3 regions of the Protofrankia sp. BMG5.30 genome follow, and region 1 is predicted to be linked to each of the others. Evidence: riboswitches for the same ligand, from Rfam matches in the RefSeq annotation. Region 1 holds a riboswitch; each other region holds the start of a gene.
The links. A riboswitch is a leader RNA that binds a small molecule or an ion and turns the genes downstream of it on or off. The one in region 1 is predicted to bind cobalamin.
Positions count from the first base shown of each region.

Region 2: linked by a shared signal. The riboswitch ahead of bluB (5,6-dimethylbenzimidazole synthase) and the one ahead of BL254_RS27980 (methylmalonyl Co-A mutase-associated GTPase MeaB) in region 1 are both predicted to bind cobalamin.
Region 3: linked by a shared signal. The riboswitch ahead of BL254_RS15395 (ABC transporter substrate-binding protein) and the one ahead of BL254_RS27980 (methylmalonyl Co-A mutase-associated GTPase MeaB) in region 1 are both predicted to bind cobalamin.

Region 1 covers NZ_MOME01000062.1:14,406-18,952, forward strand. Annotated here, with positions in the region: gene BL254_RS23140 (TetR/AcrR family transcriptional regulator) at 1-364, shown strand, start outside; gene idi (isopentenyl-diphosphate Delta-isomerase) at 473-1,147, opposite strand; gene BL254_RS23150 (enoyl-CoA hydratase/isomerase family protein) at 1,330-2,394, opposite strand; cobalamin riboswitch at 2,561-2,792, shown strand; partial or broken gene BL254_RS27980 (methylmalonyl Co-A mutase-associated GTPase MeaB) at 2,869-3,364, shown strand; partial or broken gene BL254_RS23160 (ribonucleotide-diphosphate reductase subunit beta) at 3,523-4,053, opposite strand; partial or broken gene BL254_RS23165 (enoyl-CoA hydratase-related protein) at 4,120-4,547, shown strand, end outside.
Region 2 covers NZ_MOME01000004.1:87,011-91,557, reverse strand. Annotated here, with positions in the region: gene BL254_RS28050 (hypothetical protein) at 122-295, opposite strand; gene BL254_RS01125 (hypothetical protein) at 338-532, opposite strand; gene BL254_RS01120 (GNAT family N-acetyltransferase) at 1,023-1,523, opposite strand; gene BL254_RS26710 (hypothetical protein) at 1,631-1,780, shown strand; gene BL254_RS01115 (hypothetical protein) at 1,777-2,091, shown strand; cobalamin riboswitch at 2,275-2,503, shown strand; gene bluB (5,6-dimethylbenzimidazole synthase) at 2,565-3,200, shown strand; gene BL254_RS01105 (SRPBCC family protein) at 3,519-4,007, shown strand; gene BL254_RS01100 (hypothetical protein) at 4,213-4,547, shown strand, end outside.
Region 3 covers NZ_MOME01000025.1:109,667-114,213, reverse strand. Annotated here, with positions in the region: gene BL254_RS15400 (iron ABC transporter permease) at 1-1,054, opposite strand, end outside; gene BL254_RS15395 (ABC transporter substrate-binding protein) at 1,117-2,298, opposite strand; cobalamin riboswitch at 2,489-2,695, opposite strand; gene BL254_RS15390 (helix-turn-helix transcriptional regulator) at 2,820-3,254, shown strand; partial or broken gene BL254_RS28445 (MFS transporter) at 3,458-3,634, opposite strand; gene BL254_RS15380 (superoxide dismutase) at 3,870-4,481, opposite strand.

The DNA.
Region 1 (4,547 bases):
GAGCGAGGCCGAGCGGAAGCGTTCCCGCGCCGCCCAGGTCGAGACCGTGCTGGTCGGCATCATCGATCTGATCGTCCGTAACCGGTCCCTCTACGCCGTGCTACAGGGCGACCTTGCGGTCGCGCACGTCCTGAGCGAACACGGGGCGTTTCCCGAACTGAGCAACCGGATCATGGCGCTGCTCGTGGGGCCTGATCCCGACCCCGGCACCATCGTGGCCGCGAGCATTCTGCTCTCCGGGCTGGGCGAAGCCGGGTTCGGCCCGCGGGTCGCCGACATCGGCGACGAGGAGCTGCGTGGCCACATGCTCGGCTGCGCCCGGCGTCTGCTCCGCCACCGTCGGCCGTCGGCCGCCACCCCCTGAGGCTGCCCAGTGCCCGGCGCCCGGTGCCGCCGGTGGGGGAGCCTGGCACGGAGGTGGCGGGCGGACGGGCGGAGCGGCTTCCGCGGTGGCGCGGAATTCCTTCCCGGCTTATTCCCGGTGGTTTCTGGAATTCTGTCGGGCGGCCGGAGGCAGCGCCTCGTCCGGTGCCACCGGCCAGTGCCGGGGCGAGGGCCCGAGCGGGCGCAGTCGTGCCATTTGCAGGCGGCACCACGGTGATATCTCCAGAGAACCGTTCAGAACGTCCTCGGAGAATGTCGACCATGGCGTCCAGTATGCTTCGGCGACCTCTTCCGGGTTGATCCGGAAATCGTCCGACGCCTGTGCGAAGAACACCGGGCAGATTTCGTTCTCCACGGTGCCGTCGGTCATCACGCAGCGGTAGCGGAACGTCGGTAGGGCCAGGTCGATGCGCTGGACGCGCAGGTTCAGCTCTTCGGCCAGCCGTCGTGAGACGGCCGTCCGGAAATCCTCACCAGGGGCCGGATGGCCGCAGCAGGTGTTGGTCAGAACCCCTGGCCACGTTCGTTTCGCATGAGCGCGCCGGGTGACGAGTATGCGGTCGGCGGCATCGAAGACATAGCAGGAGAACGCCAGGTGCAACGGTGTTCGGGGGCCATGAACGGTGGCTTTCGGGGTGACTCCGACCGCTTCCCCGGACGGGCTGAGAAGAACGACGAGTTCCGCCGCCGCGCCGGCCGTCCCGTCCGATCCGGGGGAATCCGGCGACGATGACGCCCGGGCATACGGTCGAGAATGGCTCATGGAAACAAGGGTAACAGTGCCCGCCGGCCGCCGTTCGCGTCGGAGCGGATTTCCTGAATCGGAGAGCCATTGCCCTGTGGCAATCGGTGCCCCGGCGTCATGCCGGGGCACCGGCCGGTGGGGACGCCGTGCGCGCCGACGCCGTGCGTGCCGGCAGCAGTGCCGTCCTACGCAGTGTCGTCCTACGCCGTCACACCATGGACGGGAGCGGCGGCGAGTCCGAGTTCGCCGGCGCCCAGGGGTGCGAAGAAGCTGGCGACCAGGTCGTCGCTGACCTCGGCCAGGGCCGCCGGTGACCAGCGGGGGTTGCGGTCCTTGTCGACGACCTGGGCCCGGATGCCCTCGGCGAGGTCGTGCGAGTGCAGGCAGGCGCTGGAGATCCGGTACTCCTGGTCGAGCACCGCCTCCAGGCTGGGCAGTTCGGCGGCCGACCGGAGCGCGCYCAGGGTGACCTTGAGCGCGGTGGGCGATCTTTTTGCGATCTCCTTCGCCGCGGCCGCGGCCGGCCCGCCGTGGTCGTTCAGCCGGTCCAGGATCTCCTCGACGGTCCGCGCCGCGTAGCAGTGGTCGATCCAGCCCGCCTGCGTGGCCAGCGCGCTGGCCGGGGGCGGCTCGGCGAAGGAGCGGACCACATCGACCGGATCGCTGTCGTCACCGTTGCCCAGCGCGTCGACCAGCGCGCCGAGCCGGTCGCTGGGCACGTAGTGATCGGCCAGCCCGTGGTGGATGGCGTCGGCGCCGGATATCCGCGCGGTGGTGAGCGCGATGTGGGTGCCCGACTGGCCGGGCATCCGGGACAGCAGATAGGTTCCGCCGACGTCGGGCACGAGGCCGATGGCGACCTCGGGCATGGCAACCAGGGAACGTTCGGTGACCACCCGTACGCTGCCGTGCGAGGAGACACCGACGCCCCCGCCCATGACCAGTCCGTCCATCAGCGCGACATACGGTTTCGGGTAGTGGCTGATGCGGGCGTTGAGCCGGTACTCGTCGACCCAGAAATCCAGGGCGGCGGTGCCGCCGGAGCTGACGTCGTCGTAGATGGACCGGATGTCACCGCCGGCGCACAGCCCCCGCTCGCCAGCACCGTCGATCAGCACCGCCCGGATGCGCTCGTCGTGCTCCCAGACGGTCAGGGCGTCGGCGATGCGGCGCAGCATGTCGTGGCTGAGCGCGTTGATGGCCTTCGGCCGGTTGAGCGTGATCCGGCCCAGCCGGCCCTGGACGGTGAACAGTATGTCGGCCATCGCCTTCCCTCCGGTGCCCGGCGGGACACGGCGGCCCGCACGGTAGGACGTCCAACAATGTCGGCTGATACCGCGCGGTCTCAAGCGATACCCCGCAGCCCGCGGCTTACCGGCGGGCACGCACCGTGGGCCGGGAGTTGCGAGCGTGTGCCGGCCTGCCGGTCCTATAGTCGGTTCCGGAGCTGGTTCCGCCCGGTCAGCCAGATCGGGTGTCGTAAGAGGGAACCCGGTGTGAGTCCGGGACTGCCCCGCAGCGGTGAGTGGGAACGACCGCCGTCATCAGCACTGGGTTCCAGACAGAACCTGGGAAGCGACGGCCAGTAGAATGGCCAGTAGACAGGCCACCTTGGTGTCCGTGCCCACAAGTCCGAAGACCTGCCAGCTCGCCGCGCGTCCGGCGACGTGCGGTGGTCCAGGGCTTCGAGGGAGAGCCGGGGGACGCGGCCACGGATTCCCGTGCTGTGACGCTCTCCGCCGTCCTCGACCTGCACCGGCGGCAGCATCCTGGGGGACCGGACGCGGATGGCCCGGCTCGGAATCGACCCGGCCGCGTTCGTGCGCCCCTCGCCGACGTCGGGGACCCTCGGCGGTGTCGCCCGGGCGACCCGGGAGTCCATCGTGGTGATGGAGGCCGCCGGTTACGACGTCGTCCTGGTCGAGACGGTCGGCGTCGGACAGTCGGAGGTGACCGTCGCCGGGATGGTCGACACCTTTCTGCTGCTGTGCCTGGCGCGTACCGGCGACCAGTTACAGGGCATCAAGAAGGGGGTGCTCGAACTCGCCGACATCGTCGCGGTCAACAAGGCCGACGGCCCCTACGAGCAGGATGCGCGCGTCGCCGCGAAGGAGCTGGCTGGCGCCCTGCGGCTCCTGCAGACCGCTGACGGCGGCTGGACCACACCGGTGCTGACCTTGCAGCGCCATGACCGGCGCGGGCCTGGAGGAGGTCTGGCGGACCGTCGAACGCCACGGAGACGCTGGCCGCCGACCGGATCCTGGCGGCCTTCCTCGGGGAGCCGCCCGGGACAGCCTCCGACGGAGCCCGTTGACGACGACACCGCGGCCCGACCATGGCCCGGCCACCGCCGCCGGGTACTTCTCCTGCCGGTGGGCCGATCGGTGGACCGGTCAGAAGTCCTCGTCGAAGGCGACGATCCCGGTCACGCCCATCTGGTAGGACGAGACGCGCCGCTCGAAGAAGTTCGACAGTTCCTGGACGTCTTGGAGTTCCAGGAAGGAGAACGGGTTGGCTGATCCGAACATCGGCGCGAACCCGAGCTCGGCCAGCCGCCGGTCCGCGACGTACTCAAGATACGAGCGCATGTCCGGCACGGTCATCCCGGCGACGCCACCGGCGAGGAGGTCCCGCGCGAACGCCGTCTCGGCGGCCACCGCCTCGGCCAGCATCGCGCGGACGCCGGCTTCGAACTCGTCGCCAACGAGGTCCAGTTCCTCCGCGCGCACCGTGCGTACGACGTCGAACGCGAACTCCATGTGCATCGACTCGTCACGAAACACCCAGTTCGTCCCGGACGCCAGCCCGCTGAGCAGGCCCCGGGATCTCAGGAAGTACACGTAGGCGAAGGKGCCGTAGAAGAACAGCCCCTCGATGCAGGCGGCGAAACAGATGAGGTTCAGCAGGAAGGCCCGCCGGTCGCTCGACCGGGAGTCGGGATGATCACTTTGAACCGACCGAAGGCGCTGAACGCGCTGAGCCTTCAGGTCATGCGGGAGCTGACCGCGGCGGCTGCGGACCTCGACCAGGACCGTTCGATCGGCGCTGTCGTGATCACCGGCTCGTCGAGGGCGTTCGCCGCGGGCGCCGACATCAAGGAGATGCAGCCCCAGTCGTTCAGCGAGGTCTACGCCAGCGACTGGTTCGCAGGCTGGGACGGGCTGGCCCGGGTCCGCACCCCCTGATCGCCGCGGTCGCGGGCTACGCGCTGGGCGGCGGCTGCGAACTGGCGATGATGTGCGACATCCTGCTGGCCGCCGACACCGCGAAGTTCGGCCAGCCCGAGATCACTCTTGGTGTGCTGCCGGGGATGGGTGGCTCCCAGCGGCTGACCAGGGCTGTGGGCAAGGCCAAGGCGATGGAACTGTGTCTGACCGGCCGGACGATGGACGCCATCGAGGCCGAGTCGGCCGGCCTC
Region 2 (4,547 bases), on a different contig from region 1:
TGGGGAAGCTACCGCTCGAAGATGTCGTGGGTGCCGATGCGCAGCCAGATGACGTGCGGGCCGGGCTTGCCGGGGATCGGCTCGCCGTACGTCCACAGCGTCCGACCATCACGTGCCCACGTCATCTCGAACACCCGGGCTCGGACTTGAAGCCCTTGACCCGCATCGGGTGGAAGGAGCCCGAAGTCAGCCCTTCACGGAACAGCGCGACGGCACGCAGGAACGCGGCCCGCTGCGCGGGGGAGAGTCGATGGAACTCCGCGAGGAAGCGGGCAACCGGCTCGAAGGTGGGCACGGTCACGACAATAGGGCGAAGGGTGAGCGCCCTTTCGAGGGGTCAGCTTGCCTTCGAGTGTGGGTCCATGGACAGCTCGTGGAGGAGCGCGTCGAACGCGGCATCACTGGTACAGATGACCGATCGTCCTGCGGCAAGGTCCTCGCGTGCTTCGTCGATCGCCTGCTGGGTAGCGGAGTCGGGTTTGTCCGCCCATTCGTACGGCTCGGGGTATGGCCAAGCGTTGGGTTGCGTCACTTCCCACCTCCCCTGGGTCAGCCWAGGCCCTTCGATGGTCACATCGAAGGGCCTTCAAAGCATGCCCACACATGCGAGCACTGACAAGAACATCGGAGCGTGAGTTAAGACCGTCTTCATCACCGGACCGGCGGATCCAGAGTCGCGTCGGGCGGCCTACCCCCACCCGGGCCCTTCTCACGCCCGCGTGGCCTTCAGGCGGCCAACCTACTCCGCGCGGTCAGGCCGTGGAGACGGCCCACGGGACGGTTCGGAGATCGTTTGGTGCACTTTTAGGCCCCGCGGCGCACTTCCGGCTGACCGGCCGGGGTGGCCCCGCAACATCTGGCTCAGGTCAGTCGAGCTACCCGCCAGCGTCCGATGRGACGCCCCGCGGGCGCCCGGCGGACGTCCGCCCTGCTCGCTGACGTGGGCATGYGGGTGACGCCGACGCACTCTCTGGCGGAAGTCCGTGCCGCCGGGAGCGGTAGGCGGCGATCTGGAGCCGGATTCAGCGGCTGATCTGCGCCGCGGCGGCGCTCATCCGTTTCAGGAGACGGTTGGTGGCGGGCACCTGGGTGAACCCGTACTTGATGCAGAAGGAGACCGCCTGTTCGTCGATCGCGTCGACCACGATGAACCGCGCGGCGACCGTCCTGGTTGCCTCGACGACCCGGCCGACGGCGTCGGCAAGCAGGAGGCCGCCGAGCCCCTGGCCCTGAAGCGTCTTGTCCAGCGCCAGCTTCGCCAACAGGACTGCCGGGATCTGCACGGGGTTTCCACGGCCTAACGACCTCGGCAGGTCGTCACGCATCAGGAGATGGGCCGCGATCGTGTAGTAGGCGACCACCCGCCCATCGGCGGACCAGACAAAGGTCCGCCCAGTTCTACGCGACTCGGTGGTGAGAGCATGACGACGGAGCCACTCGTCGAGCTCGGGCTGACCGCTGTCGAAGTGATCCGCTCCGTGGAGCTCATCCAGTGCCTCGCTGACGAATCTGCTCGCGGTCACCGTCGCTCGATGACGGAATCAAGCCGTGYGGCGGCGCGGGTCAGRGCGTCGTTGGGCTCCGCGKGAGCGTCCAGGGAAGCAAGCAGTTCGAGGATCAGGGGTGGCGCGTGGATCGGGCCAAGCGTTACTACAAGATGTTCTGCCCCTGCGACAAGAAGCACATGAAGGTCGTTCACCCGACCCCGTCGGACCCGGACTACCGACGGAACCTCATCGGTCAGCTCAAGAGGGCGACGTGCTGGGAGTGGTCGAAGTGAGAGTGCTGATCGCTCAGCGTGCGGTGTACCGCGGGCCCCTGGACGGGTTCGAGGCCCGGGTGGATCGGCTGATGGACGCTCTCCTGGATCTGCACGGGATCATTGATCCGGACATCGCCGCGAGCCTCACCGAGGGCTGGGTGGACGTCACAATGGTGGTCGAGGTGGACCGGTTCGACGACGAGGCGATCCACGAGGCGATCCGCTGGAGTCGATCGTCCCTACGTGCGGTGATTCACGCTATTGGCGACCGGATTCCGGGGTGGGATGACGGTCAGGTGTGCGAGGCCAAGGTGCTCACGGACGCCTGATCCCCCCGAAGCATGGGGGCCGATGGCTGCTTGCTCACGTTCTTCACCAAGCCTTCGGCCGGGGCCGTCCCGTGGGATGATCGTGGTGGCATTGTTCGCGAGGTGCCCCAGGTTGCCTGGGGTCTCGGGCGCATRACCGGATGACCGGTCGGGTGCGCTCGGGGCGGCCAGGCGGCCGGGGAGAATCGGGAAGCCGGTGTGAGTCCGGCACGGGCCCGCCGCGGTGATCGGGGAGCCGCCGCCCACGCGCACGGGCCACGTCCGACGGATCGGGTGCTGACGGACTGGATGGTGGTCGTCCAGGTGCCGCCCGCGCGATCGAGGTCCGCTGGACGCGGCCCGGGAGCAGCCACTGGACCGCGCGGTCCGGGAAGGCGGGCGGTCAGGTGCTGATCCGAGAGTCCGAAGACCGGCCTCGCATCCGTGCCATCCGTCGACGGGCGGGTGGCGGACAGCGGGAGCCTGCCATGCCAGTGGACCTGTACGGCGTGATCCATCAGCGGCGTGACGTCCGCGCCCAGTTCACCGGGGCACCGATCCCGGACGGCGTCCTCGAGCGGGTGCTCGCCGCGGCGCATGCCGCCCCCAGCGTCGGGCTGAGTCAGCCGTGGGACTTCATCGTGATCGAAAACCAGCGCACCCGGCGCGCTTTCTACGAGCATGTCAGACGGGAACGCGCGGTCTTCGCCGCGACTCTGACGGGTGAGCGGGCCGCCCGGTTCGCCCAGATCAAGATCGACGGTGTCCTGGAGTCCACGCTTTCCATCGTGGTGACCTATGACGAGAAGCGCGGCGGGCCCGCCGTCCTGGGACGGCATGCTATTGCGGACGCGGGGGTGTACTCGGTATGTCTGGCGATCCAGAATCTGTGGCTGGCGGCCACCGCCGAGGGCCTCGGGTGCGGCTGGGTGTCGTTCTTCCGTGAACAGGCCGTCCAGGACATGCTGGRTATTCCCGACGGTATCCGGCCGGTYGCGTGGCTGTGCCTCGGCCCGGTCACGCATCACGAGCAGGCCCCCGACCTGGAAAGACATGGCTGGGCCCGCCGCCGGCCGCTGGAGCGCGCACTCCATCGTGAGACGTGGCAGTCCGCCATTGATCATCTGTAGTGGGCGGGAAAAAGCCGTCCGTGTACACATGGGGGATACACATGGGGCGGGATGCGTCTGGCTGAGGGCAGGGCGCGGCCGACCGCGAACGAGGCCACGGCTCGGCCCCGCGTGGCCGTGTCGACAGCCACATCCGCGCCCACACTCATGTTCTTGATGAGTTCGCGTTCTTGGTGAAAGGTAAGAGGCTGTGGTGGACGTCCGTCGGATATGGGAGCAGCCGGCCATCGTTTCCGGGGTCGCTGCGGTGGTACGAACCAGGTGGCCTGGCCAGGTCGACCGGTCTGACCGGCGCGAACGGKCCGGGCGGCGGGCGTCGTGAGCGGCCGGCGTCGGGTGTACGTGGTGACCCAGCTCTCCCCGGCCGCGCCGTCAGCGGTGTTCGAGCTCCTGGCGGACGGCGCGGGCTGGTCGCGGTGGGCGGCTCCGCTCATATCGCGATCGTGGTGGGAACGGGAGGGCACACCCCCGCCGGGCGGTGTGGGAGCGGTGCGTCGGGTTGGCCGGCCACCCCTGATCTCCCGTGAAGAGATCGTTGAGTATCTTCCGGCTCGTCGGCACGCCTACCGGGTTCGTTCGGGTCTGCTGCCGATACGCGACTATCTGGCGACGGTGGATCTGGCGCCGGTGGACGGCGGTACCGAGATCGTCTGGCAGGGCAGCTTCGTCCCGCTCGTGCCGGGGACGGGAGCGCTTCTCGCCGGTGTCCTGAAGTTCTTCACCGCCAGGCTTGCTCGCCGCCTCGCCAGGGCCGCGGCCGCGGGCCCGCAACCGGGTCCGGCAGCCACGCCGCCGGCCACGGCCTGAGCCGTCCAGCGGCCTGGCGGAAGCCTGGCGGAAGGAAGGCCTCCACGGGCCCGCGGTCTGTCCGGGCCCGGCGCCGGGCCGATGGGCGTCAGTGGGTGCTCGCCGGTGACGGCAAGAATGATCATTTGTGGGGGTGGCGTGCTGGCCGGGGTGGTTCAGCCGGCCGGGATGCCCCCTGGGGGCGTCAGGTGGCGTACCGGTGTCGATGCTGCCAGACCGGGTACGGCCGTCTGAACGGGCCGTTGACGCGGCCAGCCCCGTGCACCGGTTCGTCCTCGAGAATGCTCTGGAGGAGATCATGTCCGTGAGACTGAGCCGCCGTTCCTACGAGCATGCCAGAAAACTGATCGAAAACGGTGCCGTGGTACTCGACGAACGAGACGACTGGAGCGTGCACCAGCCCTCGACGCGGCAGGAGAACGAGTTCATTTCCGAACATGGCTTCAACGAGTATCAGAAATGGTATCTGGGAATCTCCGAGGACGACGACGAGGACGACAGGAAACGGTACAGGTTCCCGTACGGGGACTTCAGCAGAGT
Region 3 (4,547 bases), on a different contig from region 1:
GCGCCACCAGGGCGCCGGTGAGCACCGACGCGGGCAGCAGCAGCCGGTGGTCGGACGTCCCCAGCAGCCGGCGGGCGATATGCGGGACGGCGATCCCCAGGAAGGCGACCGGCCCGCAGAACGCGGTCACGGTGCCGGCGAGCACCGAGGTGCCCATCAGCGTGACGGTGCGTACCCACCGTACCCGTACGCCTGCCGTGCGGGCGTAGTTCTCCCCGAGCAGCAGGGCGTTGAGCGGCTTCACCGAGGCCATGCCGGCGGCCAGCCCCAGGCCGATCGTCGGGGCGAACACCATCAGGTCGTCGGTGGAGGTGCCCGAGAAACTTCCCAGCGACCACGTCCAGTACTGGATGGCCCGCTGCGGGGAGGTCCAGGTCAGCAGCAGGCTGACCAGCGAGCTGACCGCGGCGCCGAGCACCACCCCGATGACGAGCAGGGTGACGACCGAACGGACCCAGCGGGCCAGGGTGAGGACGGCGACGAGGACCACCGCCGCGCCGGCCGCGCCGGCGACGATCACCCCGGCCCGTCCGGTGCCCGCCGCGCCCGCGGTGAACGTCGCCCCGGAGCCGCCGACACCGGCGACGACGAGAGCCACCCCGAGGCTCGCGCCCGCGCTGACCCCCAGCGAGTAGGGGTCGGCCAGCGGGTTGCGGAAGAGCGTCTGCATCTGCAGTCCCGCCGCGCCCAGCGCCGCGCCCGCGAGCGCCGCGGTGACGGCGCGGGGGAGCCGGACCTGGGCGATCACGACCGTCCAGCGCGGATCGTGCGGTTCGGCTCCCACCAGCACCCGCGCGGTCTCGCTCAGGGGGACCGCGACCGACCCCACGGCGACCGCGAGCACGAACATCACCAGGGTGGCGGTGGCAAGCCCGGCGAGCACGCCGGCCCGCCGTCGCCCGCGCCGCCCGGCGGTGCCCCCGTCCGCGTCTCTGTCCGGCGCGTCGCCGCCGGGCCGCGCGGACGGGGGAAGCGTCTGCCGGGGCAGGCCGAACGCCGGTGGGCCGAGCACGGGCGGCGCTGCCGTGGCCGCCGTCATTGTGGCCCCCGTCATTGTGGCCGTCGTTGTGGCCGCAGCCGTCGTTGCCGTGTCGTTCGTGCGGGTGGCTGCCGTGGTCATGCGGGCAGCTGCCGGTAGAAGGCGAAACGGTGCCCTGGCACGGCGTCCGGGTGCAGGATCGCGACGAGGTCGCCGAGAACCAGGTCGGGGCGGGTGACACCGCGTTCCCAGTAGTCGTTGCCGCCGCCGGGCCCGATGGCGAGGGTGTTCGACCACACCCGCCCGCCGCGGACGGCGGCGAGGGTGCCGTAGCGGGAGTCGGCCGCGACCGCCTCGCCGATCGTCGTCCACTCGCCGTCGGTGAGCCAGACCGGGGCGTCCCCGCCCCTGGCGTACACCGCCTCGAAGCTCAGCTCCAGGCTGCCGGTGTCCCGGCTGTCGGCCCACGGGTAGACGGCCCCGGCGTCCGCGAGGAGTTTGCCGACGTAGCTGCCGCCCGCGGGCATGTACCAGGTGCCCTGGTACATCGACCCGGGCAGGACCCGCACCGGCGGCCCGCCGGCGGCCCTTGCCCGGGCCGCGATCGCGGTGTAGTCCGTGGTGATCTGCTCGAAGACCTTCGCGGCCTTCTCCTCGTCGCCGGTGAGCGCGGCCATCACCTTGATCCATTCGGCCCGTCCCAGCGGATCACCCTCCAGCCATTCGGCGTTCGCCAGGACGGTGCCGCCGGCCCTGCGGATCGCCGGGTACTGCGGTGTGTCCGTGCCGCCCGTCATCAGCACGTCCGGCTGGGCGGTGACGACCTTCTCCACGTCGATCTGCCCGCCACCGGCGTACTCGACGACCTTCCCGTCGGCGATCCGCCCGCGGATCCCGGCGTCGACGACGCTCGCCGCGTTCGCCACCCCGGTCAGGACCTCGGCCCGGCCGAGGTCGGTCAGCAGCGGCAGATGGGTGGTGGACGCCGAGTACAGGCTGCGGATCGGCACCTCGACCCGCGGCGCGTCCGCCAGCGCACCGGTGAGCGCCGGTGCCGGCGCACCGCACCGCACGAGTACGTAGGACTCCGGTTTCCCGCCCGGGTACGGCTGGTTGACCGTCAGGATCTCGTAACTTCCGTGGTAGGTGATCGTCACGTTTCTGGCGTGGGTGAACGTGGACTTGACCGGGAAGTAGTCGACGTCCGGGCTGAACCGGCTGATGCAGCCCCGGTCGTCGGCTGCCACGCTCCCTGCCGAGCGGGCGCCGTCGCCGCATCCGGCCAGGAAAGCGACCAGGGCCGCGATGCCGAGCAGCACGGCCGGCTGCCACCGGCGATCCGGCTGTCGCTGGCGATCAGGCTGCCACCGGCGATGTCGGCGCCGCGCCCGCGGTCCGCCGGGAATGCTGGCGGCACAGCTTCTGGCGGTACTACAGATTCTGACAGTACGCATGACGGCACGTGCGGGCACCACGTACACCGACCGCCTCTCCAGCACCTCGTGGAATGGGTCTTTCCGGTGCCGTGGCCGGTCTCCTGGCTGACGGGTCCGCGCCTTCGGCCGGCCTTCCCAGGCATGTGAYGCCCAGTGACCTCCGCTGCGCCGCGGACAGGGCCGAAGACTTCCCGATCACAGTGGCGAGGGCCGCGCCGGTACTCCACCGGCTTCCCGAACGCCACGGCCGGATCAGGCTACCCATCCAGAGCAAACACCTGCAAGAATTGACATCTGAGCAGATGACCAGCCATTGAACGGATGACCAGCCAGGTGGCAGGTCAGGTGGCAGGGCCGCGCGGGGCGAGGCGTGGGTGGCGGCCGTCGATGGGAGTATGAGATCCATGCACCGCATCGCGCCGGGCCGGTCGGCCAAGGTGATCGACGGCGACCGGGCCTGCGATGCCGCGGGCGCGGTGGCGGACCGGGCCCGCATCCAGCACTGGGCGGCACGGTTCGCGATCCTCGCGGACCCGGGACGCCTCGCGATCCTGCTCGCGGTCCGTCACGCCGGCCCGATCTCCGTCTCCGACCTGGCGGCCGGAGTGGGCATGAACGACACAGCGGTCTCGCAGGCGTTACGTATTCTCCGCTACCACGCCGTCGTCTCCCCGCACCGGGACGGACGTGTCATCCGCTACACCCTCAGTGACAGCAGCATTGTCGATCTGCTGGACGGCGTCCATCCCGCCCCCGCTCTCGCGCACAACGGCATCGCGCACCCGGACGGCTTCGACGAGGAAGCGCATCCGTCGGCGCCGGTGCCCCCGACGGGCTGAGCGCCTGCCTCTCGGGGTGACAGGCCCGTCGCGATCAGGGCTGCGAAAGCTCCTGATGCGTTTGCCCGCGGACTGATCGCCAGGGCCCGGTCCGCCGGATGCGGAGACCCTGCCAGCAGCCCGGCCACCGCCGGCCAGACGACACCGAGCATGTCGGCCAGCGGGACCGAGGCCAGCAGCGCGGCGTTCGCGAGATCGCAGCCGACCATCAGCCGCCGGCGGTCGACCCGGTCGGCGAGGGCGCCGGCGACCAGCCCGAACAGCAGGTAGGGCAGTGCCTCCACGGCGGTGAGCGCCGCCGTCCACGCCGCGGATCCGCTGGTCTGGAAGACGAGTATCGGCAGCAGGACGGCCGGCACCGCGCTGCCGGACAGCGACACCGTGCGCGCGCACCAGAACCGCACGAAGGCCGCGTCGCGGTACAGCGACGCGGCCTGACGGTGGTGCGTTTTTCGCGGCCCTGGCCGCCTCGTCAGCCCCCAGGTTGCGCGGCCTCATCGGTACCGGTGGCGGCAGGCGCCYGGCGGTACCGATGAGGCGGCCCGTGCGGTGGCCCGCGGCCCGGGACGCTGCCGGCCGGCAGCGGTGGTCACCAGCCGGCCGGCCACGGCCGGGTCAGCCCTGGCGGGACTGCCGGGCCGCGGTGTAGCGGGCCGCGACGTCGGCCCAGTTGACGATGTTCCACAGGGCGGTGACGTAGTCGGCCTTGACGTTCTTGTACTGGAGGTAGAAGGCGTGCTCCCAGGCGTCGAAGACCAGCAGCGGGGTGCTGCCGATGCCGACGTTGCCCTGGTGGTCGTAGACCTGCTCGATCAGGAGCCGGTCGGCGACGGGCTCGTAGGACAGCACACCCCAGCCGGAGCCCTGGATCGTGCTGGTGGCGGCGGTGAGCTGGGCCTTGAACGCGTCGAACGAGCCGAAGTCGTTGGCGACGGCGTCGGCGAGGGCGCCGTCGGGCTTGTCGCCGCCGTCGGGGGAGAGGTTCTGCCAGTAGAGCGAGTGCAGGACGTGACCGGAGACGTTGAACGCGAGCGTCTTCTCCAGGCCGACGATGGCGGCGAAGTCGCCCTTGTCACGGGCTTCGGCGAGCTTGTCGAGGGTGGTGTTGGCGCCGGCGACGTAGGCGGCGTGGTGCTTGTCGTGGTGCAGTTCCAGGATCTCGCCGCTGATCGACGGCTCGAGAGCGGCGTAGTCGTAGGGCAGGTCGGGCAGTGCGTAGGTCGCCACGGGTGTGGAGTCCTCTCATCACGGTGAGATATGGGATATGTGCGGGACAGAACGCTGTGGATCCGC